DNA from 4 places in the Streptomyces sp. NPDC091272 genome. Region 2 is predicted to be linked to each of the others. Evidence: riboswitches for the same ligand, from Rfam matches in the RefSeq annotation. Region 2 holds a riboswitch; each other region holds the start of a gene.
What was found. A riboswitch is a leader RNA that binds a small molecule or an ion and turns the genes downstream of it on or off. The one in region 2 is predicted to bind cyclic di-AMP.

Region 1 (7,127 bases), on a different contig from region 2:
CCGGGTCGATGCTGGCCCGTACGACGGTGTCCACGCCGCGCGGCGCCATGGCCTGCACGACCGGCGAGAGCTCCGCCGGTTTGCCGAGGGCCTCGGTCAGCTCGGCGTACGCCCGCCGCAGGTCGTCCTCGTCGGCCAGGTCGAGGCGTACGCCGCCGAGGTCGGGGCGGTGGCGCAGGTGCGGCGCGGTGGTCTTGAGGGCCACGGGGTAGCCGAGACGCTCCGCGGACTCGACGGCGCGGTCGGGGGTGGGCGCGGGCAGGGCGTCCCGTACGTCGATCCCGTACCGGCCGAGCAGCTCCCGCGCGGCGTCGGGCCCGAGCGGCAGACCGCGCGGGTCGGCGTCCTCGGCGAGCAGCGCGTCGATCTGGGCGGCGGCCCCGGCCTCGTCGATGTCGTCGTACTCCGGCACCTTGCCTGGCTCGGCGGCCTCCCGCCGCCACCGCGCGTAACGAACGGCCTCGGCCAGCGCCCGCACGGCACGCTCGGCGGCCGGATACGCGGGAATGCGGCGAACGGCTGCCCCGGGTGCCGGGTGGGGGGCGGGGGTTCCGGGGTCGGGGGCGTCGGTCCCGGGGTGCGGGGGCGGGGCTTGCGGCTGGGGCTGCGGCTGCGGGGAGGCGGGGGTTTCGGAGGCCGGGGCCTGCGACTGCGGGGAGGTCGGGGCCTCGCGGTGCGGGGTCAGGGCCTGCGGCTGCGGGGACGCGGGTGTTCCGGCGTGCGGGGTCAGGGCCTGCGGGGACGCGGGTGTTCCGGTGTGCGGCGGGCGGGTTTCCGGTTGCCGGGGAGCACTCGCCCGCGAGGGGTCCTGCGGAGTGTTCCTGTGTGGGGCCGTGCTCGTCGCCGCGGCCAGGGCCTCCGCGAGCTCGCCCATCTCCACGTGGACCACCGCGACCGGCTTCGCCGGGGACGTCGCCGCGGCCTCGCGCAATGCCGTCGCCAGTACCTCGCCGTCGCCGGACTCCGTCGTTCCGCTCTCGCCGACCCAGGGGATCGCCGTCACGACGACCGCGTCGCACGACGGGTCCGCGAGCGCGGCGGACAGCGCCTGACGGAAGTCCGCCGGGGTGGCGCCCGTCGTGAGGTCGTGCGGCGGGAGCGGACGCAGCCCTTCCGCGATGCACGCGTCGTACGTGAGGAGGCCGAGCGACTCGGAGTTGCCGAGAATCGCGGTACGCGGACCGCCCGGCAGCGGCTGCCCGGTCAGCATCAGGCCGGCGTCGACGAGCTCCGTGACGGTGTCCACGCGCACGACTCCCGCCTGCCGGAACAGCGCGGAGACAGTGGCATCCGGAATTCGCGCCACCGGTACCGCGTGCCCCGGTGGCGTACTCCCGCTGTGGCGGGCGCCCTTGACCACCACGACCGGCTTCACGGCGGCGGTGCGGCGGGCCAGGCGGGTGAACTTGCGCGGGTTGCCGATGGATTCCAGGTAGAGCAGGACCGCGTCGGTGTCCGGGTCCTCGTAGCAGTACTGGAGGAAGTCGTTCCCCGAGACGTCGGCGCGGTTCCCGGCCGAGATGAACGCGGAGACCCCCGCGCCGCGCCGGTGCAGGCCGGACAGGAGCGCGATGCCGATGGCGCCCGACTGGGCGAACAGGCCGATCCGCCCACGTTCGGGGGACCGCGGCGCCAGAGATGCGTTGAGGCGTACGAGGTCGGAGGTGTTGATGATGCCGAACGCGTTGGGACCGATGATCCGCATCCCGTACGAGCGGGCCTGCCGTACCAACTCCCGCTGCCGCTCCCGTCCCTCGGCGCCGCTCTCGGCGTACCCGGCGGCCAGCACCACGAGTCCCTGGACGCCGCTCTCGCCGCAGTCCGCGACGACCTCCGGCACCTGCGCCGCGGGCACCACGACCACCGCGAGGTCCACGGGGGCGCCGATCTCCGCGACGCGGCGGTAGGCCGGGACGCCGTCCAACTCCTCGGTACCCGGGGGGAGCGCCGCGTTCACCGCGTAGGTACGGCCGGTGAACCCCGTGGCGACGAGGTTGCGCAGAACGCTGCGGCCCACGGACTGCGCGGAGCGCCCCGCACCGACGACCACGACGGAGCCCGGCGACAGCAGCCGCTGCACGGAACGTGCCTCGGCGCGGTGCTCACGCGCCCGCTGCACGGCGAGGGAGCGGTCGGTGGGCTCCAGGTCGAACTCCAGGTGGACGACGCCGTCCTCGAAGGAGCGCTGCTGCTGGTAGCCGGCGTCCGTGAAGACTTTGATCATCTTGGAGTTGGCGGGCAGCACCTCGGCGACGAAGCGGCGGATGCCACGCTCCCGGGCGACGGCCCCGATGTGTTCGAGGAGGGCCGAGGCGACCCCGCGCCCCTGGTGGGCGTCCTGCACGAGGAAGGCGACCTCGGCCAGGTCGGCGTCGGGTCCCGAGGCGGGCAGTCCTTGGGCGTTGATGCGGTCGAAGCGCACGGTGGCGATGAACTCGCCGCCGACGGTGACCGCGAGACCGACCCGGTCGACGTAGTCGTGGTGGGTGAAGCGGTGCACGTCCTTGGCGGACAGCCGGGGGTAGGGCGCGAAGAAGCGGTAGTACTTCGACTCGTCGGAGACCTGCTCGTAGAAGCTGACGAGACGGTCGGCGTCCTCGGTGGTGATGGGCCGGATCCGCGCGGTCCCGCCGTCGCGGAGCACGACGTCGGCCTCCCAGTGGCCGGGGTAGGCGTGGTCCTGGTCCCGCTTCACCTGATCCGCACCGTCCGCAGCCATGGCCATGGGGGCAGCCTACGACTCGCGGGCCCTCGGGGAGCGGGGCAGTCTGGTCCTGTCCGGCGGGACTTTTGCCGGGCAGAGCAGCCCGCACCACATGAGAGACTGGTCTAGACAACCGTTAGAACATGAAGGGCAACACCATGGTTGAGCGCCGCGTCACCGTCGGCTGGGCCGAGGGCCTGCACGCCCGCCCCGCCTCCATCTTCGTCCGCGCCGTCACGGCGACCGGCGTCCCCGTCACCATCGCCAAGGCGGGCGGCAACCCGGTCAACGCCGCGTCGATGCTGGCGCTGCTGGGCCTGGGTGCGCAGGGCGGCGAGGAGATCGTTCTCGCTTCCGAGGCCGAAGGTGCGGACGCGGCTCTGGACCGTCTCGCGAAGCTGGTCGCCGAGGGCCTGGACGAGCTCCCCGAGACCGTCTGACCTTCTCGGGCCCCATTGGGCCGCGCCCGTACGGGCGAATTCTGCAGCGGAAGCCGCGGCACCCAGAATTCGGGGGCCGCGGCTTCTTTGCTGTCCCAGGGAATTGGGTGGGGGGCGCGGTTGCGTCCTGGGGAAAGTGGATTACGAAGATGTATGCGTGCCCGGAAATGTACGGAAGTCCTGTATACGGCCCTGTTGTTAAATCCGGCCGCCCGCCACGTTGACGGCATGTTGCGGAATCCTCATGCGGTACGAGGCCGTCGTCCGTTCCGCGTGCCGCGCGGTCAGCGCCCTGGCCCGGTCCGCGTCGCGCCTAACCACCGCGTCGACGATCGCACCGCGCTCCGCCCATGTCTCGGCGGGACGGGCCGCCCGTTCCGCCACGTACATCCAGGCGATCTTGTGCTGCAACTGGGTCAGCAGGGTGATGAGGCCGGGGCTGGCGGACGCCTGGGCGAGAGTCTCGTGGAACCAGCCGGTGAGGGCTCCCAGGTCCTCGCCCTCCGCCCGCCCGGCCCGCTCCTGCCCCAGCCTGACCAGCCCGCGGAGCACCTTGAGGTGCGCCTCCGTCCGCCGAACAGCCGCACGCGCCGCACCCAGCGGCTCCAGCAGCGCACGCATCTCCAGCAGGTCCCCGGCCTCCTGCGCGGTCGGCTCCGCGACGCAGGCGCCCGCGTGCCTGCGCAGGGTCACGAAGCCCTCGGCCTGGAGGGTGCGCAGCGCCTCGCGGACCGGGACGCGCGAGACGCCGTACCGGCGGGCCAGGACTTCCTCGGTGAGCCGGCTGCCCCGTGGCAGGACGCCGGACACGATGTCGTCGCGGATCGCCCTGCACACCGAATGCGCGGGAATGCGCATGACCCGACCTCCGTCTGCCCGCCGAAGCAATTCGTCAACCGCATTGCAACGTACGGGAATTACGGCGGAGTTGTCATGACGTCACGGAAACAATTCCGGTGCCGTCGGTGCACGCGATTTCTTCCGCCCCCTTGAGTAACCTCCGTACGCCTGGGCATGCCGAAGGCCCCGGCTCACGAGGAGCCGGGGCCTTCGGGACAATCCGCTCCCGATGGGAGCGGCAGGTTCGGTCAGACGCTGACGCCGTGGCCGCGCAGGTAGGCGACCGGGTCGATGTCCGAGCCGTACTCGGGCGAGGTACGGGCCTCGAAGTGCAGGTGCGGGCCCGTGGAGTTGCCCGTGGAGCCGGAGAGGGCTATCTGCTCGCCGGACGCGACGGACTGGCCGACGGAGACACCGATCGAGGAGAGGTGGCCGTACTGGGTGTACGAGCCGTCGTTCATCTTGATCACGATGTTGTTGCCGTACGCCCCGCCCCAGCCGGCCTCGACGACGGTGCCGGCGCCGACGGCGACGACGGAGGTGCCGGAGGCGGCGTGGAAGTCGACGCCCGAGTGGCTCCCGGAGGACCACAGCGAACCGCCGGACTGGTAGCCGGTGGAGACGTACGAGCCGGCGACGGGCAGCCGGAAGGCGTTGAGGCGCTTGCGCTCCGCCTCGCGGGCGGCGCGCTCGCGGTCCTCGCGCTCCTTCTTGGCCTTGGCCTCCGCCTTGCGCTTGGCCTCGGCCTTGCGCTCCGCCTCGGCCTTGCGCTCGGCCTCGGCCTTCTCGTAGGCCTGCTTCTGCGCGGTGGCCTGGGCCTCGACCTGGGCGGTGAGGGTCTCGGTCACGGAGTTCTCCATGACGACGGCGCGGATGGTGCCGGTGTCCTCCGCGGCCATGTCGTGCTCGGCGGCGATGGCCTGCGGGGCCAGCGTTCCGATGACACCGGTCGTGGTGAGGGCGGCGACTCCGGCGATTTTTGCGCTCTTGCGCGACAGCACGGAGGGACGCCGGTGCTTCCCGGCGGCACGGGTGAACGCCATGAAGTGGCTGTTTCCTTTCCTTCCTTCTCGCCTACCGGGTTAGCTGACGGGTTCGGAGCAGGAAGGTCTCCTACGGGCCCCACCGGCCCGATGAGGGCGATGGCGTCCGATTCACCCCAGGGACTGAGTGGGTCCCCGGCTCCCCAGGCTCGCGCCTGACGGGGACTCGGCGATGACTGCCCGGTGCCGCGGTTGCGACGCACTTCGACGGACAGCCGGACCGACGCTAAGCGGCACTTCTTTCAATCACCAAACAGACAGCCCCTTTTGTAACGGAGCCCACACGGCAGACAGGCAACCTCTCCAATAAATCGGACATAAGGGAGGACCCCGACGACCTGCCGGTCGCCGGGGCCCCTCTTGTCCTGATTTGTACGGGTTGACCGGCTGACCTTTGATCGGTCATCCGGTCAACCGGGCGCCGTCGACCGATCACCCTCAACGGTCTTCGCCGGCTGTTCTCCGTAGGCCGGTCAGCCCGTGACGACCGTGACCTCTCCGATGTCCAGTGCCCGTACGGCGTCCGCGATCCGCGCGGCGTCACCGACCAGAACCGTGACCAGCTTGTCCACCGGGAACGCGCTGACCACGGCCGCGGTCGCCTCCACGGTGCCGGTCGCGGCGAGCTTCGCGTACAGCTGCGCCTGGAAGTCGTCGGGCAGGTGCTGCTCGACCTGGTCGGCCAGGGTGGCCGCGACGGCCGAGGCCGTCTCGTACTTGAGCGGGGCGACGCCCACCAGGTTCTGCACGGCGACGTCACGCTCGGCGTCGGTGAGGCCCTCGGCCGCGAGCGTCCGCAGGACCTTCCAGAGGTCGTCCAGGGCGGGACCGGTGGACTCGGTGTCCACGGAGCCGCTGATGGCCAGCATGGCGGCCCCCGTGCCCTCCGCCGTGGAGCGCAGCACCTGGCCGAACGCGCGGACGCCGTAGGTGTAACCCTTCTCCTCGCGCAGGACGCGGTCCAGTCGCGAGGTGAGGGTGCCGCCGAGGCAGTACGTGCCGAGGACCTGGGCGGGCCAGACCCGGTCGTGCCGGTCGGCGCCGATGCGGCCGATCAGCAGCTGGGTCTGCACCGCGCCGGGGCGGTCCACGATGACCACCCGGCCGGTGTCGTCCGCGGTCACCGGCGTCGCCGGGCGCGGGGCGGCGGTGTTGCCCGTCCACTCCCCCAGCGTGTCGGCCAGGACGGCGTCCAGGTCGGTCTCGGTCAGGTCGCCGACCACCACGGCGGTGGCGGTGGCGGGCCGCACGTGCGCCTCGTAGAAGGCGCGGACGGCCGCGGAGTCGATGGCCTTGACCGTCTCCTCGGTGCCCTGGCGGGGCCGCGACATCCGCAGGTCCGCCGGGAAGAGCTCCTTGGAGAGCTGCTTGGCGGCCCGCCTGGACGGGTTGGCCGCCTCGTGCGGGAGCTCGTCGAGACGGTTGCGTACGAGGCGCTCGATCTCGGCGTCCGCGAACGCGGGGGCGCGCAGCGCGTCGGCGAGCAGCCCGAGCGCCTTGGGCAGCCGGGAGACCGGGACCTCCAGGGAGACCCGGACACCGGGGTGGTCGGCGAACGCGTCGAGGGTGGCGCCGCAGCGCTCCAGCTCGGCGGCGAACTCCTCGGCGGAGTGCTTGTCGGTGCCCTCGGTGAAGGCGCGCGACATGATCGTGGCCACGCCGTCCAGGCCCTTGGGTTCCGCCTCCAGCGGCGCCGCGAGGAAGACCTCGACGGCGACCAGCTTCTGGCCGGGGCGATCGCAGCGCAGCACGGTCAGGCCGTTGGCCAGGGCGCCGCGGTCGGGGGCCGGGAAGGCCCACGGGGTGGCGGGGCCCGCCTGCGGCTGCGGGTGGAACTGCATGTCGCTGGTCACAGCTGCGGTCTCCGTCACTGGTCCGCCCCTTCGTGCTGGTCTTCCTGTACGTCGTCGGCGGCCGTGCCGTCGGCGGACCCGGCGGCGGCCGCGAGCGGCTCGTACACCAGGGACGCGCGGTTGTCCGGGCGCAGACGCGCCTCGGCGACGGCCCTGACCTCGTCCGCCGTCACCTCCAGCACGCGTCCCACCGCGGTCAGGGCGAGCTGCGGGTCGCCGAACAGCACGGCGTACCGGCAGAGTTCGT
Region 2 (7,127 bases):
CACTTACGCGTTTCATACAGCCGTAACGCGCCCGGAACCGTCCGTTATGCACGCACTCGGCGGCGCCGCACCGCCCGATCGGCCCCGGGGCGAAAAAAAGGGGCCCATCGGGCCCCTTTTCCTTGTGAAGAACTTCACGAAGTTCGTTCCGGACGGTGTTCCGTCAGGCGATGCTCCAGCCGATCCCGTCCAGAATGTCGTGTTCCGAGACGACCACCTCGGCCGCCCCGGCACGCTCCATGAGAGCGAGCAGGATGAGCGAACCGGCGACGATGACATCCACCCGGCCCGGGTGCATGGCGGGGATCGCGGCCTTCTCGTCGTGGGTGGCCGCCACCAGCATCGCGGTGACCTCCCGCACCTTCTCGTACGGGATCCGGGCGTGGTGGATCGCCGCCGGGTCGTACGCGTCCAGACCGAGCGCGATCGCCGCGACGGTGGTGACGGAACCGGCGAGGCCGACCAGGGTGCCCTCGCCGAGCGGCACGGTCCGCCCGGCCAGGTCCAGGGCCGCCTCGATGTCCGCGCGGATCGCGGCGACCTGGTCCGGGGTCGCCGGGGCCGACGGCTGGTGGCGCTCGGTGAGCCGTACGCAGCCGATGTCGACGGAACGGGCCGCCCGGACGCCCTCGCGGCCCGCGACGAGCTCCGTGGAGCCGCCGCCGATGTCCGCGACCAGGTAGTCCTCGCCGCGGCCCGCGAGCTCCTTGGTGGCGCCGGTGAAGGAGAACTCCGCCTCCTGCTCGCCGGAGATCACCTCGGGCTCCACGCCCAGGATGTCCAGCACCCCGGCGACGAACTCGTCCCGGTTCTCCGCGTCCCTGGAGGCCGAGGTCGCCACGAAGCGGATCTTCTGCGCGCCGTGCGCCTCGATGACCGACGCGTACTCGCGGCAGGCCGCGAAGGTGCGCTCCAGCGCCTCGGGGGCCAGCCGGCCGGTGCGGTCGACGCCCTGGCCCAACCGCACGACGGTCATCCGGCGGTCCAGGTCCACCAGCTCGCCGGTGGCCGGGTCGGCGTCCGCGACCAGCAGACGGATGGAGTTCGTACCGCAGTCGACGGCGGCCACCCGGGTCACTTGGCCGCCTCCGCGTCCGCGCAGGGGGTGACGCAGGGGCCCTTGGCCCACCACTCGGGGAGCAGGGCCAGTGCCTCGTCCCCGAACGGGTTCACCCCGGGGCCCGCCACCAGCGAGTGCCCCACCAGCACGTGCAGGCACTTCACCCGGTCCGGCATCCCGCCCGCGCTCGGGAAGCCCACCAGCTCCTCGATCTCGTCGCGCCGCCTCAGATAGTCCTCGTGCGCCGCCCGGTAGGTGTCCGCCAGTCCCTGGTCGTCCGCCAGCCGTGCCTGCATCTCCTTCATCAGGCCGGAGCCCTCAAGGGTGCCGATCGCGCCCGTGGCCCGCGGGCAGGTCATGTAGTAGAGCGTGGGGAACGGCGTGCCGTCCTCCAGCCGCGGGGCCGTCTCAACCACGTCGGGGTTGCCGCACGGGCAGCGGTGCGCGATCGCGCGCAGCCCGCGCGGCGGTCGGCCGAGCTGGAGCTTGAACGCCTCGATGTCCCTGTCGGTGGGCTCGGTGCGCGGCGTGGTCGGGGGCGGGGTGTCCATGCGTGCCTTCTGTCGTGTGTCGCTGTGTTCTGCGTCTGCTACGGATCGCGCCGGTCGGCCTCGTCGACGCCGCCCCAGACCTGGGAGTACCAGGGCCGGTCGGCCGCCTCGTCCCCGTCGCCGCGCGGGCCCGTGCCGGACGCGTCCGGGTCGTACATCGTGAAGCCGGTCTCGCCCGGCCGCACGTAGTGCAGGTGCTCGCGGGACAGCCGCACGATGTACGCGTCGTCCTGGAGCCTGGCCTTCGCGTCGCGGAGCTGCTCCACGCGCTGCTCGGCCTGGTCCCTGGCCTGCTCCTGGTCGGAGATCTCGGTGGCCTGCGAGAAGTAACTCCGTATCGGGTACGCGAGGGCTACCACCAGCGTGCAGACCACCAGGACCAGCAGCGCGGCCCGGCCGGTGAGCCGGGAGCGGCGGGCCTGGCGGCGGGTCTGGGAGCGGTAGACCCGGGCGGCGGTCTGCTCGCCGAGCAACCGCAGCCTGGTCGTGGTGGAGAACCGGTCGCGGTTGCCCGCACCCTTCCCGGCCATCTGTCTCCCGCCTCCCCGTTACGCACCGACGTCCCCGCACACGGTACAAGGCCGGGTACGGGGACGAACGGAAGCTGGCACCTGGGAGGGTCCTGGGCGGACCCCGGGGGTGATCAGCCCTTGAAGCGGGGGAACGCCGAGCGGCCGGCGTACACCGCGGCGTCGTCGAGGATCTCCTCGATGCGCAGCAGCTGGTTGTACTTGGCGACGCGGTCCGAGCGGGCCGGGGCGCCGGTCTTGATCTGTCCGCAGTTCACCGCGACCGCGAGGTCGGCGATGGTGACGTCCTCGGTCTCACCGCTGCGGTGGCTCATCATGCACTTGAAGCCGTTGCGCTGGGCCAGCTCGACGGCGTCCAGCGTCTCAGTGAGCGAGCCGATCTGGTTGACCTTGACGAGCAGGGCGTTCGCGGAGTTCTCCTCGATGCCGCGGGCCAGGCGCTCCGGGTTGGTGACGAAGAGGTCGTCGCCGACGATCTGGACCTTGGCGCCCAGCTTCTCGGTGAGGACCTGCCAGCCGGCCCAGTCGTCCTCGTACAGCGGGTCCTCGATGGAGACCATCGGGTACGCCGAGACGAGCTCCTCGTAGTACTCGGTCATCTCGGCTGCCGAGCGGGACGCGCCCTCGAACTCGTACTTGCCGTCCTTGTAGAACTCGGAGGCGGCGACGTCGAGGGCGAGCGCGATCTGCTCGCCGGGGATGTAACCGGCCTGCGTGATGGCCTCGACGATGAGGTCGAGCGCGGCGCGGTTGGACTCCAGGTTCGGGGCGAAGCCGCCCTCGTCGCCCAGGCCGGTGGACAGGCCCTTGGTCTTCAGCACCTTCTTGAGGGTGTGGTAGACCTCGGCGCCCCAGCGAAGGGCCTCGGAGAAGGACTCCGCGCCGATCGGAGCGATCATGAACTCCTGGATGTCGACGTTGGAGTCGGCGTGCGACCCACCGTTGAGGATGTTCATCATCGGGACGGGCAGCAGGTGCGCGTTCGGGCCGCCGAGGTAGCGGAACAGCGGCAGGTCCGAGGCCTCGGACGCGGCGTGCGCGACGGCGAGGGAGACACCCAGGATGGCGTTGGCGCCGAGGGAGCCCTTGTTCTCGGTGGCGTCGAGGTCGAACATCGCCTGGTCGATCAGGCGCTGCTCGGTCGCGTCGTAGCCGACGAGCTCCGGGCCGATCTGCTCGATGACGGCGAGGACGGCCTTCTCGACACCCTTGCCCATGTAACGGTTCGGGTCCCCGTCACGAAGCTCGATGGCTTCGAAGGCACCGGTCGAGGCGCCGGACGGAACAGCAGCACGACCGGTGCTGCCGTCGTCGAGGCCGACCTCGACCTCGACCGTGGGGTTGCCTCGGGAGTCCAGGATTTCCCGGGCTACGACGACGTCGATGGACGGCACGAGCATCTCCTTATGGGATGTGACGCTGAGGGGCGCGCCCGATGGACGGGCGCACGTGCAGGGTCGCTTTCGGCCTTGCGACATGAGCCTAACCGGCCCGGAGGCATCAACCGGCCGATCGACCGCCCGCTGGGACGAAAAGATGCCCGAATGCCTGTAATACAGGACGAACAGCCCAACGGCCGTCGCCATGTGTCACGGACCTCGTCACCATGCGTCGCACGGGACTCTGCACATATGAGGGGACGTGGACACAAAAGGGCCCCGGCCCGGCGCGTACTGGGGGGAAGTCGCGCCCGGCCGGGGTCCGGTGTGCGGGGCGGACGGGGGTGGGCCGTCCGCCCCACGGGGCGGGAACCGGGCGGGGGTGGGCCGCCGGGATCCCCGCGGGGTCAGCTCAGGTGGAGCTGCTGACCCGGGAAGATGAGGTCGGCGTCGGAGACGACGTCCTCATTCAGGTCCGCGATGTGCTGCCAGCCACCCTTGACGTGCTTGGCCTCGGCGATCTTCGAGAGGGTGTCGCCGGACTTGACCTTGTACTCGCCGTCACCCTTCTTGATCGGGCCGCCGGCCTTGGACTCGACCTTGGGCACCGAGCGGTGCTCGCTGCGGGAGGCGGCGGGCGCCTCGGAGCGCTGCTCCTGCTGGGGAGCCGACTCCTGCTTGGGAGCGGACTCCTGCTTCGGGGCGTCGTCGGAGCCGGTGCTGACGCCCGGGTCGACACCGTCGTTGCTGAGGTTGCCGGCGCCCGCGCAGGCCCAGGCACCCGGGCCCTGGATGTCGAGCAGCTTCTCGGCCGCCGCGATCTGCTGGCTCTTGGTGGCCTGGTCGGCGCGCGGCGCGTACTGGGTACCACCGGCGGCGGCCCAGGAGGAGTTGGTAAACTGCAGGCCACCGTAGTAGCCGTTGCCCGTGTTGATGGACCAGTTGCCGCCGGACTCGCACTGGGCGACAGCGTCCCAGGTGTCGACGGAGGCGGCGGAGGCCGACGAGGCCCCCATCAGCGGAGCGGCGACCGCGACGCCGGCGACACCCGCGAGAGTGACGACCCGGGTGGCCTTGGACGAACGGCGGTGCTTGCCCTTGCTGAAAAGCGACATGGAAATCCCCTCACCGACGCCTTCGAGGTGAGCTGTCGGGTTCGGGCTGTGAGTTCGCCCGGCCTCCGGTCCGGACCGCCGCATCGCTGCGTCGTTCCGTTTCGTCGGCTTCACCCCAAGCCGTTCCCACACGTCTCTCAACGTCCGGGCCCGGCACTTACCTTGGGTCCCCCGCTCCTGCCTACGGCGCTTACGCGACGACTGCTCCCGGGACCCGCCGGCAGGATTCGGCGTGACGGGCTCCGGTGCTCACCGGTGGCGAGCGAGGACGACCGTAATCACAGGTGTCCCCGATGTTCAAAGAGGCACATCGGGGACATTCGACCCCTACTTGCCCCCACTGCACTGTTGTTTACGCAGGTCAGAGGGGACACAACGGGACCATCGGGCAGGGACACGCCAGTTGGGGCAGAGAGACTCATGTCTCACTTGCGCAGAACCGGACATAAGGCCTCTAACTACCCGGGTTTACGGCCTGCTTCTCACTCAGATCGAGGCTCTGGCCAGGCTTGATGAGGTCGGGATCGTCGCCCACGGCCTTGCGGTTGGCCTCGTAGAGCGCCGGCCAGCCACCGGGCACCTCGGCCTCGTCGGCGATGTGCCAGAGGTTGTCGCCGGGCCGGACGGTGTAGTCGCCGGGCGCGGGCGCCTCGCCGCCCTTGTCGCCGCCACGGGAGGCATGACGACCCGTCTCCCGCTCCTCCCCCTCACCACTACCGGACGAATTGTCCGATACGGGCGCGGAGTTCTCGGGCGCCGGCCCGCCGCGGTGCTTGCCCTGGCCGGTGGCCGAGGGGTCGGTGGTGGCGGAGGCGTCGGGTGTCGCGGTCGCGTCCGGGGAGGCGGCACCGGAACCCTGTGCACCCGGGTCCTGCGTACCGGGCGTGGCGGTACCGGGCGTGGCTTCTGGCGTGGCGGTACCGGCGGGCGGCTGCGCGGCGCCGGGCCCGTCGCTGGGCCCGATGCTGGAGCCGGCCGCCGGCTCGGTGGGCTGCCCGCCCACGGGGGCGCCCGGGGTGGCAGTGGTGGCCCCGGCGTCGGCGTCACCACTCCTGTCCGCGCGCGGGGTGTCGCGATGGGCCGGCGCGCCGGGGTCCGGCTTCACGGAGCCCGCCGGGGGCGTGGCCGGCGCCTGGGTGTCCGTACCGGGGTCGGCGGCGTCCACACCGCCCGAACCGGAACCGGAACCGGAGCCGCCGCCGGGGGTGAGCCCGGAGACGACGGAACAGCTCGGCCAGGCCTTCGGGCCCTGGGCCGCGAACACCTTCTCGGCGATCTTGATCTGCTGCGAACGGCTGGCCAGGTCGGGCCGCGGGGCGTACGCACCGCCACCGAACCGGTCCCACTGCTCCTGGGAGAACTGGAGCCCGCCGTAATAGCCGTTGCCGAGGTCGGCACTCCACATGCCACCGCTCTCGCACTCAGCGACCCGGTCCCACGTGTTCGACTCGACCGCACCGGCGCTGGTGGCGCCCAGGAGCGGAATCGCGAGTGCGGATCCGGTCACCCCGGCCGCGACGACGAGAGCGGGTGCCTGACGCGGGCGGCGGTGTTTACCGTTCCCGGAGCGCATGCGGTTGCCTTTCAGCTGACGGTGACCGGGCCTCAGGTCGTAACTGCCGGGTCGCCCGTGAACGTAGCCGCAGTCGAACACCCGTCACAAGTCGGTGCAGTGCAGATCACGCGAAGGTCACATCACTGATGAGCCGTCAGTCACCGGCACCGGTACGGCTTCCCCGAACTCGACCGGCAAGGTGCGCAGTCCACGCATGATGAGCCCGCCACGCCACCGCAAATCGGCAGGATCTCCCGCGAGTTCCAGGTCAGGAAGCCGGGTCAGCAGGGTCGCGAGCGCGGTCCTCGCCTCAAGCCGGGCCAGCGGCGCACCGAGGCAGTAGTGGATGCCGTGCCCGTAGCCCAGGTGCTGGTTGTCCCGACGGCTGAGATCGAGGGTGTCCGGATCGTGGAACCGCTCGGGGTCCCGGTCGGCCGCCGCGAGCACGACGAGCACGGGGTCACCGACGGCGATGTCCGCACCCCCCAGGGTCAGCTCCTCGGTGGCGTACCGCCAGGTGGCGAGCTCGACCGGGCCGTCGTAGCGCAGGAGTTCCTCGACACCGGTGGCGAGCAGGGAATCGTCGCCCTCGGCGAGGGCCTGCTGGAGACGGGCCCGCTGGCCGGGGTTGCGCAGGAGCGCGTAGACCCCGTTGCCGATCAGATTGACGGTGGTTTCGAAACCCGCGAACAGCAGGATGAAGGCCATCGCCGCTGCCTCGTTCTCCGTGAGGTGCTCGCCGTGGTCGCCGGCCCGGATCAGGTTGGAGATGAGGTCGTTGCCCAGATCCTCGCGCTTGCGGTGGATCAGCTCCGCGAGGTAGGCCCGCATCTTCTTGACGGAGCGTGCCACTCCGCCGCGCGGCCCGCCGCCGTGCCGGATCATCATGCCGGCCCAGTCGCGGAAGTCGTCCTGGTCCTCGCGCGGCACACCGAGC
Region 3 (7,127 bases), on a different contig from region 2:
TGCCCGGCGGTACGGTGCGCCGTATGTCGGGGTTCTCACCGCGTCGCAGGCCGTCCACGACGGCGCGCAGTTCGTCCTGGCGGCGCGCGCTGACGCGGCGCAGTTCGTCGCACCGTACGGTGACGGACCCGGTGGCGCGCAGGGCGGCGAAGGCGGCCACGAACACGGCGAGGGCGGCGAGCGAGGCGGCCACGGCCAGCCCCGCCCATAAGCTCTGCGTCGGCCGGGCGCCGGTGGTGCGGACCGTGTAGAGCACGGCGCCCGCCCCGCTGAGCGCGACGACGACCGCCGGGAGCACGGCGGCGCGCAGCATCTGGGAGCGCAGCTGCGCCTCGGGAGCGGGCTGCACGGGGGTGCGTGCTCCCGGCCGGCCGTGCCGCCCGCCCTCACGGCGCTCCGCCCGCGCCGGGGGTCCCCCCTGCTCGGAGAGCCGGGGGGAAGGTGCGCGAAGATGAGACATCAGCGTCCTCGGTACGTGGGGCCCCAGGGATTTCGGCGTGACTTCGGCGTGTCTGAGCACTCGCGCAGGGCTGGACTCAACTCGGGTGGTGGGGGCCCCTGTTGATCACCGAGCACTCACAGTAGTCGGCAACATTCCATGGGTGAGGGGCTGTTGCCAAACTTCCCCGCCCGGCGTCCCGCTCTGGTATGAGCTCTCGTACGCACGGACGAAACCGGCCGCCCCCGATATGGGGGCGGCCGGTTCACCGGGAAACGCGCCGGGAACGCCTCGGTCTCACGCTCGGACCCACGCGGACGCGGCGGTCTCGTCTCACGCGGACGGGGCAGTTTCCACTCACGCGGACGCGGCGGTCTCCTTCTGCGCGACGACGGCGGACGTCACGGGCCGCACGGCCTCGGGCGCCCGCTCCCCCGGGCCGGGCGCGGCGACGGCTCGCCACCAGGGCGACGAGGGCACCGAGTCCGACGTGGGTTCGAAGGGCTCCCCCGGGCACGGCACGGCGATCCGCGCCCCGGCCCCGGCTGCGGCGGCCACGGTGCCCTCCGCGGGCTCGTCCCACGGGTGCGGGGCGAGGTTGAAGGTGCCCCAGTGGATCGGCAGCATGACGCCGCTCGGGCTGCCGCCCTGGAGGTCGAGGTGGGCGCGCATGCCCTCTTCGGGGGTCATGTGGATGTCCGGCCAGTGCGGGCTGTACGCGCCGATCTGGATCATCGTCGCGTCGAACGGGCCGTGCGCGGCACCGATGTCCTTGAAGCCCTCGAAGTACCCGGTGTCCCCGCTGTGGTAGATCCGGTGCTCGGGCCCCGCGACGGCCCAGGAGGCCCAGAGGGTGTGCTGCTGGTTGCGCAGGCCGCGGCCGCAGAAGTGCCGGGCCGGGGTCGCGGTGAGGCTGATGCCGGCGACCTCCGTGCTCTCGTTCCAGTCGAGCTCGTGGATGCGCTCGGGCGGGACGCCCCAGTGCTCCAGGTGCGCGCCGACGCCCAGGGGGACGGCGAAGACCGCGCCGGTCGCCTTGAGGGCGCGGATCGTCGGCATGTCGAGGTGGTCGTAGTGGTCGTGCGAGATGACGACGACATCGACCTCCCCGAGGGAGGCGAGCGGGACCGGCACGGGGTGCAGCCGCTTGGGGCCCGCGAAGTTGAACGGTGAGCAGCGCTCGCCCCAGACCGGGTCGAACAGCACCCGCCGGCCGTCGATCTCGGCGAGCACGGTGGAGTGGCCCATCCAGGTCAGCCGCAGTCCTGACGGGGGCGGGTCGGCGATGTCGGCGAGCGTCGTCGGGTACACCGGGACGGTTCCGGCGGGGGCGCGCAGTACGCGCTCCTCCTTGCGGAAGTACGTCTTCATGAGACCGGACGTGGATTTGGGCGAGGGCCTGGCGGCCCGGGTGCCCTCGGGGTTCTGGAAGACGCCGTCGGCGAAGTTGGGCGAACGGCGGATGCGCGCCATGCGCTCCCCCGCCGGGTCGGCTCCGAACGCCGCGGTCCTCAGCCCGCGCAGCTTCTCGCGCAACGGCTTCTGCGGGGAATCCGCACTGGTCACGGCACCTCCAAAGGGATCGGCTTCCTTCCATTATGGGCACCGCGTCCGACAGCGCGGGAACGGGGCCGTTACGGGACGCCGCACACTACGAGGCGCATACCGGGAGAGAGGAGCAGACCGCATACTGAGGCGCGTCGGGGGATTCGTGGCACGGAGAGGGGAACGCGGTGTCGCAGCAGGGGCAGCAGGGGCAGCAGCAGGACGGTCCGGCCGAGGAGGGCGCGTCCGGGGGGAGCGCTGCCGGGGAGAGTCCGTACGACGTGCTGGTGATCGGCGGCAGCGGGGTCGACACAGTGGTGCGCGTGGACTCGCTGCCGGTACCCCTCGCGGACTCGGTCGGGGTGGCCCCCATCAGCGAGTGGCCGGGGCACACCGGCGGCAACGTGGCGCTCGGCTGCCAGGCGCTGGGGCTCGGCGTGAAGTTCCTGGACGTCATCGGCGACGACTGGATCGGCGGCCAGGTCAGGGAGCGGCTGGCGAAGGGGGGCGTGGACTTCGAGCCGCTGATCTCGCCAGCGGGCACCCGTCGCGCCGTGAACCTGGTGGACGCGTCGGGCCGGCGGATGTCGTTCTACGACGCCCGCGACCCATCGGATCTGCGGATGCCCGCCGACTTCGTCCTGCCGCACGTGCGCCGCGCCCGGCACGTGCACGTCACGATCATGGGGTTTGCCCGCCACCTCCTGGACGACCTGGTGGCGCGGCAGGTGCCGCTCTCCACCGACCTGCACGACTGGGACGGGCTCGCCGAGCACCACCGCGCCTTCGCGCTCCGCGCCGACCTGGTGTTCCTGAGCGCGGCCGGGGCGGGGACGCGGATCGGCGACGTGATGCGGGAGATCCTTCGCGAGGGCCGGGCCGAGGCGGTCGTGGCGACCGCGGGTGCGGGCGGTTCGTACCTGCTGACCCGTGACGGCGGCAGCACCCCGCGGCCGGTGCCCGCGAGTGTCCCGCCCGGACCTGTGGTGGACTCCAACGGCGCCGGCGACGCCTATGTCTCCGGATTCCTGTACGGGCGCCTGGCCGGACGCAGCCTTGAGGAGTGCGCCAGGCTCGGCGCGCTGGCCGGTGCGTACGCCTGCACGGTCGCGGGCAACACGTCCCTGATCTGCGAGGACGAACTGCTCGCGGGGGCAGGCGACCCGTCGGCCTGAGCACGGCAGGCCGGAACCGCCGTCAGAGCGGCAGCAGGTCGGGCCGCTTGGCCGCCACGTGGTCGCCGGAGCTCTCGCCGCGCAGCCTTCGGCCGATCCACGGCACCAGGTGCTCGCGGGCCCAGTCGATGTTGTCCCGGCGCGCCTCGACCCTGCGGCGCGGCGCCATAGGCGGCCACGGCTGGTCGGGGTCGGCCGGGATGTCCAGGCCGAGTACCTGACCGGCCCGCAGCGCCACCCGGGTGTGCCCCTCGGCCGACAGGTGCAACCGGTCGGAGTCCCAGGCGCGCCGGTCCTGCACGGACCGCAGCGACCACAGGTCCAGGACCGGGCAGCCGTAGCGGTCCGCGATGGAGCGTACGTGCGCCGAGTAGATGGCGGCCTTGCCACGCATGTGGCGCAGTACGGGGACGCCGCGGGTGTCGAACCCGGTGGTGACCATGACCGTGCCGACGGCCGAGGTCAGGTCGGCGACGGCCTTCTCGAACCGCTCGGCGACGTCGTCGGGGTCGCTGCCCGGCCGGATGATGTCGTTGCCGCCCGCGCAGAAGCTGACCAGGTCGGGGGCCAGCTGCCTGGCCCGCGGGACCTGCTCGGCCACGATCTGGTCGAGGAGCTTGCCGCGGACGGCGAGGTTCGCGTAACGGAAGGTGTGCTCGGGTACCCGGTCGTCGAGGAGGACGGCCAGCCGGTCGGCCCAGCCGGTGAACGCGCCGCCGGGACCGGGGTCGCCGACCCCTTCGGTGAAGCTGTCCCCGATCGCCGCGTACGACCCGATGGTGCCTGCGTTGAATGATCTCGAATCGTCTGCCACGTCGACACATCCTCCACTTCGGCAAGTGACCTACGCCACCGTAGGGAGGGGTTGACGGTGGGTGAGATATGCCACCGGTCAAGATTCATTCAACTCGGAATACATGATCCGCACCGCGCGGACGGACCTCGCCCCGCACCCGGGGACGGTACGCGGACGGACCTCGCCCCCGCACCGGGGGACGGTACGGGGGCGAGGGGGGCGTGCGTGCGCCGGACGGGCCGGTGGTGGGGGGACGCACTTACGCGGGGCGGCCCGGGGCCGCCCGTGGGCGTGCGGTCAGAGCGACACGCCGTGGCCGCGCAGGTAGGCCAGCGGGTCGACGTCCGAGCCGTAGCCGGGACCGGTGCGGATCTCGAAGTGCAGGTGCGGTCCGGTGGAATTGCCGGTCGAGCCGGAGTAGCCGATCTGCTGGCCGCCGGAGACGCTCTGACCGGAGCGGACGTTCAGCGCGGACAGGTGTCCGTACTGCGAGTAGCGGCCGTCGGAGTGCTGGATGACGATCTCGTTGCCGTACGCGCCGCCCCAGCCCGCGGAGACGACGGTGCCCGCACCGACGGCCTGGACCGGGGTGCCCGAGGAGGCGCGGAAGTCGACACCGGTGTGGTAACCGCTGGACCAGCTGCCGCCGAAGGCGCGGTACGGGGTGGAGACGCCGGCCTGGACGGGCGCGGTGAAGCCGGAACCGGAGCTCTGCTTGCGCTCGACGGGAGCGGAACTCTGCTTGCGCTCCTCGGTCCGCTTCTCGGTGCGCTGCTCCGTGCGCTGCTCGACGCGCTTCTCGGTGCGCTCGGCCTGCTGGCGCGGCGCGGGCGCCGTGGCCTTCGTCCCGTGCGCGGCGTCGCGGGAGTCACCCGACCCCGCGGGCGCCTTGCCACCGAGGGTGAGCTTCATGCCGGGAAGGATCAGCGACGGGTCCTCGCCGACGACCGACTCGTTGTCCGTGTACAGCTTCTGCCAGCCGCCGCGCACGCTCTCCGCCGCGGCGATCTTCGACAGGTTGTCGCCGGTGACCACGGAGTACGTGCGGTTGCCGGTCTTCTTGGCGTCGGCCTGCGGCGCGGCGGCCGGGAGGTGGGCCGTCCGCTGCTGGGGCAGCTGCTTGAGCAGTGCCTTCTGCGGCTGGGCGACGGGAGCGGCGCCCTTGTCGGCCGCGTGCGCGCCGGTGGCTCCGATCAGCGGGAGCGCCAGTGCGGCGCCGCCCGTACCCGCGGCGACGAAGCCACGGGTGAGCGTGGAGCTGGACTTGGGGCGGCGGTGCTTACCCTTTGCAGGCATGACGGATTCCTCTCCGGCGCCTGCGAGGTGAGCTGTCGGGTTCGGGCTGGAGATGCCCGGCCGCACTCCCTGAGGAGTACGGCTTCACCCCGAGCCGGACCGGCGGACGAGCGCTTCCGGTTCCGGCGTACTACCTGGGTCCCCCGCTCCTGCCACACGAAGAAGTCATGGGTGCGGATTCCGAGCGGTGGCAGGATTCGGCGGTCCACCCGGATTGACGGTGACCGTAAGCGAGTGCGGACCTTCCGAACAAGCCGTTCTCTTCTTCTCCTTTCCCTCGGCACTCCTTCTTCACGGCTCTCCCTGTGATCCATTTCCGTCACTGCCGTCATCAGCCGCCCCTGGCCTGCCATTTGACGGCCCGTGGGACCAGGGCCACCGCTCCGTATGATTCTGCTCACTCCGCCCCGTACCGGGGCAACTTGGGTGCCTAAGGCACCTATTTCGGCGGGTCATGTCGTATCGTCTGTCCGTGCCGCCGTCGGCACTCTCCGGGCCGGCGTACGACCGTGTGAGGAGCACTCGTGACGCAGCAGGTATCGCCGTCGGCCGAGCCCGACCTGGCAGGAGTACGGAACTGCCGGGACGTGGGCGGCCTGCCGACCGAGGACGGTCGCACGGTGCGGCACGGACGGCTCTTCCGCAGCGGCCACCTGGCGCACGCCACCGCCGAGGACGCGGCGTTCCTGCGTTCACTGGGGCTTCACACCGTCTTCGACTTCCGCAATGCCGCGGACCAGGCGATGGAGGGGCCCGACATCGAGCTCGCCGGGGTGCGGAACGTGAACATCCCGCTCAGCGACCCGGCGGACGGCGCCGAGTTCTGGCGGATGGTGCGTGACGGCAACATCGACCAGCTGCGCGAGATCCTCGACGACGGCAAGGCCGCCGCCCGCATGAGCGGTTCGTACCGGCGGATGATCCTGGACCGCACGGCGGACCACAGCCGGGTCCTGCACGCCCTCGCCGAGGACAGCGTGCCCGCCCTGATGCACTGTGCGGCCGGCAAGGACCGGGCGGGCCTGGCGGTCGTGGTGACCCTCCTGGCGGTCGGCGTCGAGCGGGAGGCGATAGTCGCGGACTACGTCAAGTCGAACGACCCGCACCGCCGCTACAAGGTGCGCCGCAGCAGCAGCTCCCCGGAGGCGACGAACGAGGAGGTGATGGTTCTGCTCGCACCGCTCTTCGACGCCCGCGCCGACTACCTGGAGGCGGCCTTCGCCGCCATCGCGGACACGTGGGGCGACACCGAGACCTACCTGACGCAGGGCCTGAAGCTCACGCCGCAGACCCGCGAGGCACTGCGCGAGCGGCTCACCGCATAGCCCGCCCCTCCGGAACACGACCCGCCCCGCCCTGCCCGGGACACGACCCGCCCCCGGCCCTCCGGAACACAACTCGCCCCCGCCCCGCCGGGACACGGCGGCAAGCGGCCTCGCCCCGCCCTGCCGGGGCACGGCGCCGAGCGGCCCCGGCCGCCGTCCGAACCGCCTCAGCCCTTGCCCCCGAGGGTGAACAGCAGATAGACGAAGGCCGCGAAGACGTGGCCCACCGCGACGTACAGGAAGACCCGCAGCACCAGCCCGCGCGGCGCCCGGTCCTCGACGAAACCGAGCACACCGGGCCGGCCCGCCCCGTCGTTCCAGTCGGCCTTGCGGCCGGCGTCGTGCCTCTCGTCGCGGGCCGCCTCCTGTGCGGCCCGCGCGATCGCGGCCATCGCGGCGGTCTGGGACTCGCTGAGCTCCGGCATCTCATGACTCCTGGGGCAGGCAGAGCCCGGCGGCGGCGCTCTGCATCAGTGTGTGTACGAACAGCAGTTCGGCACCGGCCGACGTCACCGCGGTGATCCGGTGCGGGGTGAGCGAGTCGAAGTGGG
Region 4 (7,127 bases), on a different contig from region 2:
GCGTGTACTTCCCCGACCCCTGGCCCAAGGCCCGCCACCACAAGCGGCGGCTGATCCAGCCGGAGTTCCTCTCCCTCGCCGCGACCCGGCTCGCCCCCGGCGCGGTCCTGCACTGCGCGACCGACTGGGAGCCGTACGCGGAGCAGATGCTCGAAGTGCTCAGCGCCCACCCCGACTTCGAGAACACCCAGGCGGACGGCGGGTACGCCCCGCGGCCCGCCTTCCGGCCGCTGACCCGGTTCGAGGGCCAGGGCCTGGACAAGGGACACGTGGTCCACGACCTGCTGTTCCGGCGCGTCGGCAAGGGCAGTTGACGCACCGTTCATCCACAGCGACTGTCCGAACACGATCGCGAGTGTCAGTGGCAGTCGTTAGGGTCGTCAGATGTACGAGACGTACGCATCGACCCCGCCCCCGGCGGCACCGGCAGCCCAGCCGGAGCCTGCCGCCGTCGCGCCCGCGGCGGGCCGCTCCCGGCGGCCGGGAGTCCTGCGCGGCGTCCGGCACCGCGCCCTCTGGCGCAACAGAGCGGTTCGCGCCACCGCGTTGATCGTGCTGCTCGCCCTGTCGGGGCTGGTGCTGCTCGCGCTCGTACGGGAGCAGACCGGCACCCGCGGCCTGCTGGTCGGCCTCGGGCTCGCCGTGTTCCCGGTGCCGCTGCTGCTGGCGGCGTTCCACTGGCTCGACCGGGTCGAGCCGGGGCCCTGGCGCAATCTGGTGTTCGCCTTCACCTGGGGTTCCTGCGCGGCCGCGCTCGTCGCGATCACCGCGAACAGCTTCGCCGTCCGCTGGATAGCCGTGGCCACCGCGGATCCCGACGGGGCGGACACCCTGGGGGCGACCGTCGTCGCGCCGTTCGTCGAGGAGTGCGCGAAGGCGGCGGCGATCCTGCTCCTCTTCCTGTTCCGCAGACGGCACTTCACCGGAATCGTGGACGGCGTGGTCCTCGCCGGCTTCACCGCGACCGGCTTCGCCTTCACCGAGAACATCCTCTATCTGGGCAACGCCTTCGGTGAGGACCAGGAGTTCGGTTTCTCCGGGCTCGGCTCGGTGACGGCGGGGACGTTCTTCGTGCGGGTGGTCATGTCCCCCTTCGCGCACCCGCTCTTCACCGTGCTGACCGGCATCGGCTTCGGTCTGGTGGCGCTCACCCCGACCCGGCGGATGCGCAACCGTGCCTGGGTGCGGATCCGGCGGTTCGCCCTGCCGCTGCTCGGTCTGCTGCTCGCGATGGGCATGCACTCCCTGTGGAACGGCTCGGCGTCATTCGGGCCGCTCGCCTTCTACGGGGTGTACGGGCTGTTCATGGTTCCTGCCTTCGCCTTCCTGACCTGGCTGGCGATCTGGACCAGGCAGCGGGAACTGCGACTGCTGTCGGCCGAGTTGCCCGCGTACGCGGGTGCGGGCTGGCTGGACCCGGCGGAGCCGCTCGCCCTGTCCTCGATGCGGGCCCGCTCACTGGCCAGGGGGTACGCGGCCAGGACGTACGGGCCAGGGGCCGCCAAGGCCGTCGCCGACTACGAGCAGGCGGCGACGGCGCTGGCCTTCCTGCGGTACCGGGCGCGGCGCGGGGCCGCGACCCCGGAGCTGGCCGCGGAGTTCACCGCCCGCGAGCGTGACCTGCTGGACCGACTCTGGCGGGGCAAACGGATCGCGGGCCCCGCCCTGGTGTACGCGGCCCAGGTCACCGGCCGAATACGGCTGCTGCCCCCGCCGTACCACCCCGCGTACGCGGCCACCTACAACCCGTACAAGAGCTACTAGCGCCGACACGGCCCCGTCAGTGGGCAGCAGTCGTGCGCCCGTCAGGCGGAAGCGCTGGTGAGCTTCGTCAGCTCGGCGTCCGTCAGGGTCACGTCCGCCACCGCGAGGAGCGCGGGCAGCTGCTCGACCGTACGGGCACTGGCGATCGGCGCCACCACGGTCGGCCGGGCGGCCAGCCAGGCCAGTGCCACGGTCGCGACCTCGGCGCCGTGCGCCCCGGCCACCTCGTCGAGCGCGGTGAGGACCTTGCGGCCGCGCTCGGTCTCCAGGTGCTTGGCCGCGCCCTCGGCGCGCGCACTCTGCACCTCGCCGCCGTCCGCACGGTACTTGCCGGTCAGGAAGCCCGAGGCGAGCGCGAAGTACGGCACGGCCGCGAGACCGGCCTGCGAGGCGACCTCCTGGAGCTCGCCCTCGTAGGTGTCGCGCGAGACGAGGTTGTAGTGCGGCTGGAGCGCGGTGTACTTCGCCAGTCCCTCACGCTCGGCGAGGTCCAGCGACTCGCGCAGCCGGTCGGGGGAGATGTTGGAGGCGGCCACGGCCCGCACCTTGCCGTCCCGGACGAGCTGGTCGAGTGCGCCGACGATCTCCTCGACGGGCACGGAGGGGTCGTCGAAGTGGGTGTAGTAGAGGTCGATGTGATCGGTGCGCAGCCGCTGCAGCGACTCGTCGGCCGCGGCCTTGATGTTGGCGGCGGAGAGCCCCTTGTACGAGGGGTGGGCGCCGACCTTCGTGGCGATGACGACGTCGTCGCGGTTGCCGCGTGACGTCAGCCAGTCGCCAAGGACGCGCTCGGACTCGCCGCCCTCGTTGCCCGGGACCCAGGCGGAGTAGGAGTCGGCGGTGTCGATGAAGTTGCCGCCGCCCGCGGTGTACGCGTCGAGCACGGCGAAGGACCGGTCACGGTCGGCGGTCCACCCGAAGACGTTGCCGCCGAGGGCGAGGGGGAAGACATCGAGGCCGGAATTGCCCAGCGGGCGCAGGTGAGAGGTCATAACTGGATCAACCACCCGGCCCGCCGGAGCTATTCCGTGCATCACCCATCGATTCCGAAGGGCCGCCGGTCCCTCAGACCGTCGGCCCCACACCGTCAGGTGCTCGGACCTCCGGTCCCTCGGACCGGACGTCCCTCAGACCGTCAGGCCCTTGCCGCGCAGCCAGGCTGCGGGGTCGATGCCGTCGCCGCCGGGCGTGTGCACCTCAAGGTGCAGATGCGGGCCGGTGACGTTGCCGGTGGCGCCGACGTTGCCGATGGTCTGCCCGGTCGAGACCTCGCCGCCCGCCGTGACGTTCATCTGCGAGAGGTGGCAGTACCAGATCTCGGTGCCGTCATCGAGTTCCAGCACGATCCGGTAGCCGTACGAGCCCGAGTAGCCCGCGGACTTGATCGTCCCGCCGTGCACGGCCTTGGCGGGCGTGCCCGTCGGGGCGGCGAAGTCGAGACCGGTGTGGTGCCCGGAGGACCACATCGAACCGGACTGTCCGAAGGTGGAGGTGAGGGTGTACGAGGAGGTGGGCAGCGAGTAGCTGGCGGCCAGCTTGGCGAGCCGCTCGGCCTCAGCCTTCGCCTCGGCCTCCGCCTTGGCCTTCGCCGCTGCCTTCGCCTCGGCCTCGCGCTTCGCCTGTTCGGCCTTCTCCGCCTTGGCGTCTGCCTGGGCCCGCTGCTTCTTGGCCTCGGCCTCGGCGTCCTTGACCGCCTGCTCACGGGCGGCCTCGTGCGCGGCCTCGTCGGCGACGGACCGCTGCTGCTCGGCCTGGTTGAGGATCCGGGCCCGCAGGCTCTCGCCCGCACCGGGGGTCTGCCCGGCAGCCGGAGCGGCCGGGTCCGGGGCCGGAACGGAGGCCGTCACCGAAGCCGTGGCGGACCCGACGTCGGCGCCGGTCCCCGAATCCGGGACCAGCGCCCCCACGCCCGGCAGCGACTCGGCGTCCGGCAGCGAGTCCGCGAGCGACTCCAGGGAGTCGGTGAGCTGGTCGGGCAGCGAGATGGAGACGGCCGGCTTCTCCTGGGCGGTGGCGATCCCGCCGGCGCCGACGGCGGCGATGACGCCGACTCCGAGCACCGTGGAGCTACGGGCCAGGGAGCCGCGCTGCTTGGCGACGCGGTGCTTGCCACGGACCGGAACGAGAGAGTCCTCGGTGGGGTTCCACTCCTCGGCCGAGGCGGCGGGAGCACCGAAGGAGCCCGCGGGGAACGCAGCTTTGGCGGGGAACGCGTCCCCGCCGGAGAATCCGTCACCCGCAGCGAACGCGTCGGCCGGTCCGTCGAACTTCGCGAAGCCGTCGGCTGGGCCGCTCATCGGGCCGTCCGTGTCGCTCGGGACGCCGTACGCCTCGTACGAAAAAGCGGGGGCCGCGAACGCGGGGGCCGCGGAGGGGGCCGAGAGAGCGGGGACCGGGGGTATGGGGGCAGGCCTGTTGGACGCCACTGGGGCGCGCTCCTTTCCTTCCTTCTCGCCTACCGGGTTAGCTGACGGGTTCGGAGCAGGAAGGTCTCCTACGGGCCAGGTTCGACCCGATTCACCCCAATTGGTGGTTCCCCGGTTTCCACATGGAATTCGGCGCACGCGCACGGCGCCGTCTCTGACGACGGCTGGGACGACCGCGCTGCGTTATCGAACGTTAATAGACACACAAGTGGAATTCCAAGCCGATCCAAGTGATCGTTAACGCCGCGCAGGCGGTCATGGCCGGTGCATACAGCTGGATATGACAGCAAATCAGGACGACACAGCAGCCCCTCGCTTCACCCGGTTCCCGACCCGCAAACCCTCCGTACCTGATAGATCGTCAATTGTTACGCGGAGGGCTCCCCCACCGGCACAGCCGGTAACGACCCGTGGCCCCCGTGTACACCGGCACCCACCCAGCGCTCACGGACGCTCAAGGGCGCTTCACGATCTCCACGGTCCGCCGCGGCTCCGACTGCCCCACCCCGGGGCGGCCCACCGCGAGCAGTGCCATGTCGTCCGTCTGCTTGCCGCCCGTGTGCACCCGCACGTCACTGGTCAGCGCGTCCAGCACGGCGTCGGGCCCGGGAAAGAGCGAGTGCCGCAGCCGGACCGCCGGGTCGTAGAAGACCCCTTCCGCGTTCCGGGCCTCGGAGAGGCCGTCAGTGTAGAAGACAAGGGTCGAACCCTCGGGGTAACGGAACTCCCGCGCCCGGTCCGGCCAGGACCCCAGCTCCCCCATCCCCAGCGGCAGCGCGAACTCCGTGGGTTGCAGCACGTCCAGCGCACCGTCCGCGTACAGCAGCAACGGCTCGGGGTGCCCGCGGTTCACCAGCCGTACGATCCCGGCGCCGCGCGGAATCTCGGCGAGCACCGCCGTCGTGAACCCCTCCAGCGCGTCCAGCCCTTCCCTGCGCCGCCCCTCGCGCGCCAGCGCCCGCTCCAGCCGCTGGGCGACGCCCTCCAGACAGCTCTCCGTCTCGGCCACCTCCCGGAAGGCGCCCACCACCACCGCGACCGCCTCGACGGCCTCCAGCCCCTTGCCCCGTACATCCCCCACGACCAGCCGCACCCCGTACGCGGTGTCCTGCACGGCGAACAGATCGCCCCCGATGAATGCGTCAGCCTCGGCCGCCTTGTAGCGGGCGGCCACCTCCAGCCCGCCGATCCTGGCCGGCGGGGTGGGCACGACGGCCCGCTGCGCCGCCTCCGCGATGACCCGCGCCGACGCCAGCTGCCGGTCGCTCTTGCGTACCACTCTGTTGATCAGGATCGCGAGCACGGACACCGTCAGCACGGTCAGCAGCTCGGTGAGGCCGACCACGGTGGTCAGCGCGTCGTTGGCGATCCGCAGCCCCAGCACGGCGAGCACGGAGGCACACGCGGTCAGCGCGGTGTTGGTCAGCGAGAAGAAGGGTGCGGCCACCAGGGGGGCCGCGGCGAACAGCGGCGAGGAGGTGAAGTTGGACGGCGTGAGCGCGTCGTAGAGGAGACCGCCCGCAATCATCAGCGCGGGCAGCGCCCGCACGAACCGCCGCGTCTTCCTGCCACGCCCGCCGCCCGCGGGACCGGCGCCGCCCCGGCCCCCGGCCCAGCCCCTCGCTCCGGCGCCGCCGCTCTCCCGCCCGTACCCCACCACCGTCAGTTCTCCTGCCCAGGTCCGCACCGGGTGCGGACGGTACCGCTCCCCACCCAGGCTGGCCGGAGCCGCGCCGTACGGCGAATCGGCATCGGCCAAGTGGGGGACGGAAGCCCGGTCCCTACCCACGACGACCCAACGCGGAAGGCCCGGAACTCTTTCGAGTTCCGGGCCTTCCGTGTGCACTACTTCTTCAGTAGCGGGGACAGGATTTGAACCTGCGACCTCTGGGTTATGAGCCCAGCGAGCTACCGAGCTGCTCCACCCCGCGTCGGTAAACACAACCCTACGCCATCCGGACAGCCCCGCCGACCACCCAGGCCACGGACCGCTCGCCCGCCAGCCGCCCCGCCCGCAAACGAAGGAGCGCCCCGACCGGTGTGAACCGGCCGGGGCGCTCCCCCGCACGTCGCGGGCGTGAGCCCGCCACTTCGTCCTGTAGGCCATGTCGGACTCGAACCGACAACCAACGGATTAAAAGTCCGCTGCTCTGCCAATTGAGCTAATGGCCCCCGGCAGGACTCCCAAGAGCATAGCTGCCCCGTCCGTGACAGCCGATCGGGTATCCGCGGAAACCTGGCCGGCGCCGTCGTGAGGGCGTGCCGCGTGCCCCGTGCGGTCGTGCTGCGTGGGCCCCGTGAGGGCGTGGCGTGCGGGCCTGCGCGGGTGCGGGAAAGGGCCCGCTCCTGGGGAGCGGGCCCTTTCCGGTGCTGCACGTTCAGGCTGGATCAGCCGTTGCGCTTCCAGCGGGGCTTGTCGTCGCGGCGGCCGAAGGAGCCGGTGCCGGTGCCGGTGGAGCTGCCGCGGTGGTCACCGCCGCGGAAGCCGCCGCCGGAGGACGGACGGTCGCCGCCACGGAAGCCGCCCGAGGGGCGCTCGTCACGACGGTCACGGTTGAACGGACGGTCGCTGCCGCCGGAGCGGAAGCCGCCGCCGGTGGGACGGTCGCCGCGGTCGTCACGACGGAAGCCGCCGGAGGCCGGACGGTCGCTGCGGTCGTCGCGACGGAAGCCGCCGGACGCCGGACGGTCGTTGCGGTCGTTGCCGCGGTAGCCGGTGGCCGCCGGGCGGTCGCTGCCGCTGCGCTCGCCGCCACGGAAACCACCGGACGGACGGTCGTCGCGGCGGAAGCCGCCACGGTCGCCACCGCGGTCGTCACGACGGTCGTTGCCGCGGAAACCGCCGGAGGGACGGTCGTCGCGACGGAAGCCGCCCGACGCGGGACGGTCGTTGCGGTCGCCGCCACGGTAGCCACCGGACGGACGGTCGTTGCGGTC

Region 1: another riboswitch for cyclic di-AMP. It lies ahead of ACIQM4_RS00420 (M23 family metallopeptidase); the one in region 2 lies ahead of ACIQM4_RS15230 (transglycosylase family protein).
Region 3: another riboswitch for cyclic di-AMP. It lies ahead of ACIQM4_RS03970 (peptidoglycan DD-metalloendopeptidase family protein); the one in region 2 lies ahead of ACIQM4_RS15230 (transglycosylase family protein).
Region 4: another riboswitch for cyclic di-AMP. It lies ahead of ACIQM4_RS12980 (M23 family metallopeptidase); the one in region 2 lies ahead of ACIQM4_RS15230 (transglycosylase family protein).

What each region holds. Positions count from the first base shown of each region.
Region 1 covers NZ_JBIVVC010000001.1:111,158-118,284, reverse strand. Annotated here, with positions in the region: gene ACIQM4_RS00435 (GNAT family N-acetyltransferase) at 1-2,725, opposite strand, end outside; gene ACIQM4_RS00430 (HPr family phosphocarrier protein) at 2,863-3,144, shown strand; gene ACIQM4_RS00425 (GntR family transcriptional regulator) at 3,343-4,002, opposite strand; gene ACIQM4_RS00420 (M23 family metallopeptidase) at 4,233-5,027, opposite strand; cyclic di-AMP (ydaO/yuaA leader) riboswitch at 5,041-5,209, opposite strand; gene ACIQM4_RS00415 (M16 family metallopeptidase) at 5,501-6,868, opposite strand; gene ACIQM4_RS00410 (M16 family metallopeptidase) at 6,895-7,127, opposite strand, start outside.
Region 2 covers NZ_JBIVVC010000004.1:479,120-486,246, reverse strand. Annotated here, with positions in the region: gene ACIQM4_RS15250 (exopolyphosphatase) at 164-1,078, opposite strand; gene ACIQM4_RS15245 (DUF501 domain-containing protein) at 1,075-1,611, opposite strand; gene ACIQM4_RS15240 (septum formation initiator family protein) at 1,650-2,141, opposite strand; gene eno (phosphopyruvate hydratase) at 2,255-3,541, opposite strand; gene ACIQM4_RS15230 (transglycosylase family protein) at 3,928-4,635, opposite strand; cyclic di-AMP (ydaO/yuaA leader) riboswitch at 4,638-4,834, opposite strand; gene ACIQM4_RS15225 (transglycosylase family protein) at 5,090-6,208, opposite strand; gene ACIQM4_RS15220 (cytochrome P450) at 6,326-7,127, opposite strand, start outside.
Region 3 covers NZ_JBIVVC010000001.1:972,530-979,656, reverse strand. Annotated here, with positions in the region: gene ACIQM4_RS03990 (ATP-binding protein) at 1-349, opposite strand, end outside; gene ACIQM4_RS03985 (MBL fold metallo-hydrolase) at 797-2,005, opposite strand; gene ACIQM4_RS03980 (carbohydrate kinase family protein) at 2,269-3,159, shown strand; gene ACIQM4_RS03975 (SGNH/GDSL hydrolase family protein) at 3,182-3,973, opposite strand; gene ACIQM4_RS03970 (peptidoglycan DD-metalloendopeptidase family protein) at 4,253-5,251, opposite strand; cyclic di-AMP (ydaO/yuaA leader) riboswitch at 5,256-5,464, opposite strand; gene ACIQM4_RS03965 (tyrosine-protein phosphatase) at 5,776-6,576, shown strand; gene ACIQM4_RS03960 (DUF6126 family protein) at 6,744-7,001, opposite strand; gene ACIQM4_RS03955 (helix-turn-helix domain-containing protein) at 7,003-7,127, opposite strand, start outside.
Region 4 covers NZ_JBIVVC010000003.1:803,086-810,212, reverse strand. Annotated here, with positions in the region: gene trmB (tRNA (guanosine(46)-N7)-methyltransferase TrmB) at 1-314, shown strand, start outside; gene ACIQM4_RS12990 (PrsW family intramembrane metalloprotease) at 385-1,764, shown strand; gene ACIQM4_RS12985 (aldo/keto reductase) at 1,806-2,756, opposite strand; gene ACIQM4_RS12980 (M23 family metallopeptidase) at 2,892-4,190, opposite strand; cyclic di-AMP (ydaO/yuaA leader) riboswitch at 4,202-4,335, opposite strand; gene ACIQM4_RS12975 (PP2C family protein-serine/threonine phosphatase) at 4,645-5,949, opposite strand; tRNA gene ACIQM4_RS12970 (tRNA-Met) at 6,048-6,121, opposite strand; tRNA gene ACIQM4_RS12965 (tRNA-Lys) at 6,290-6,362, opposite strand; gene ACIQM4_RS12960 (DEAD/DEAH box helicase) at 6,579-7,127, opposite strand, start outside.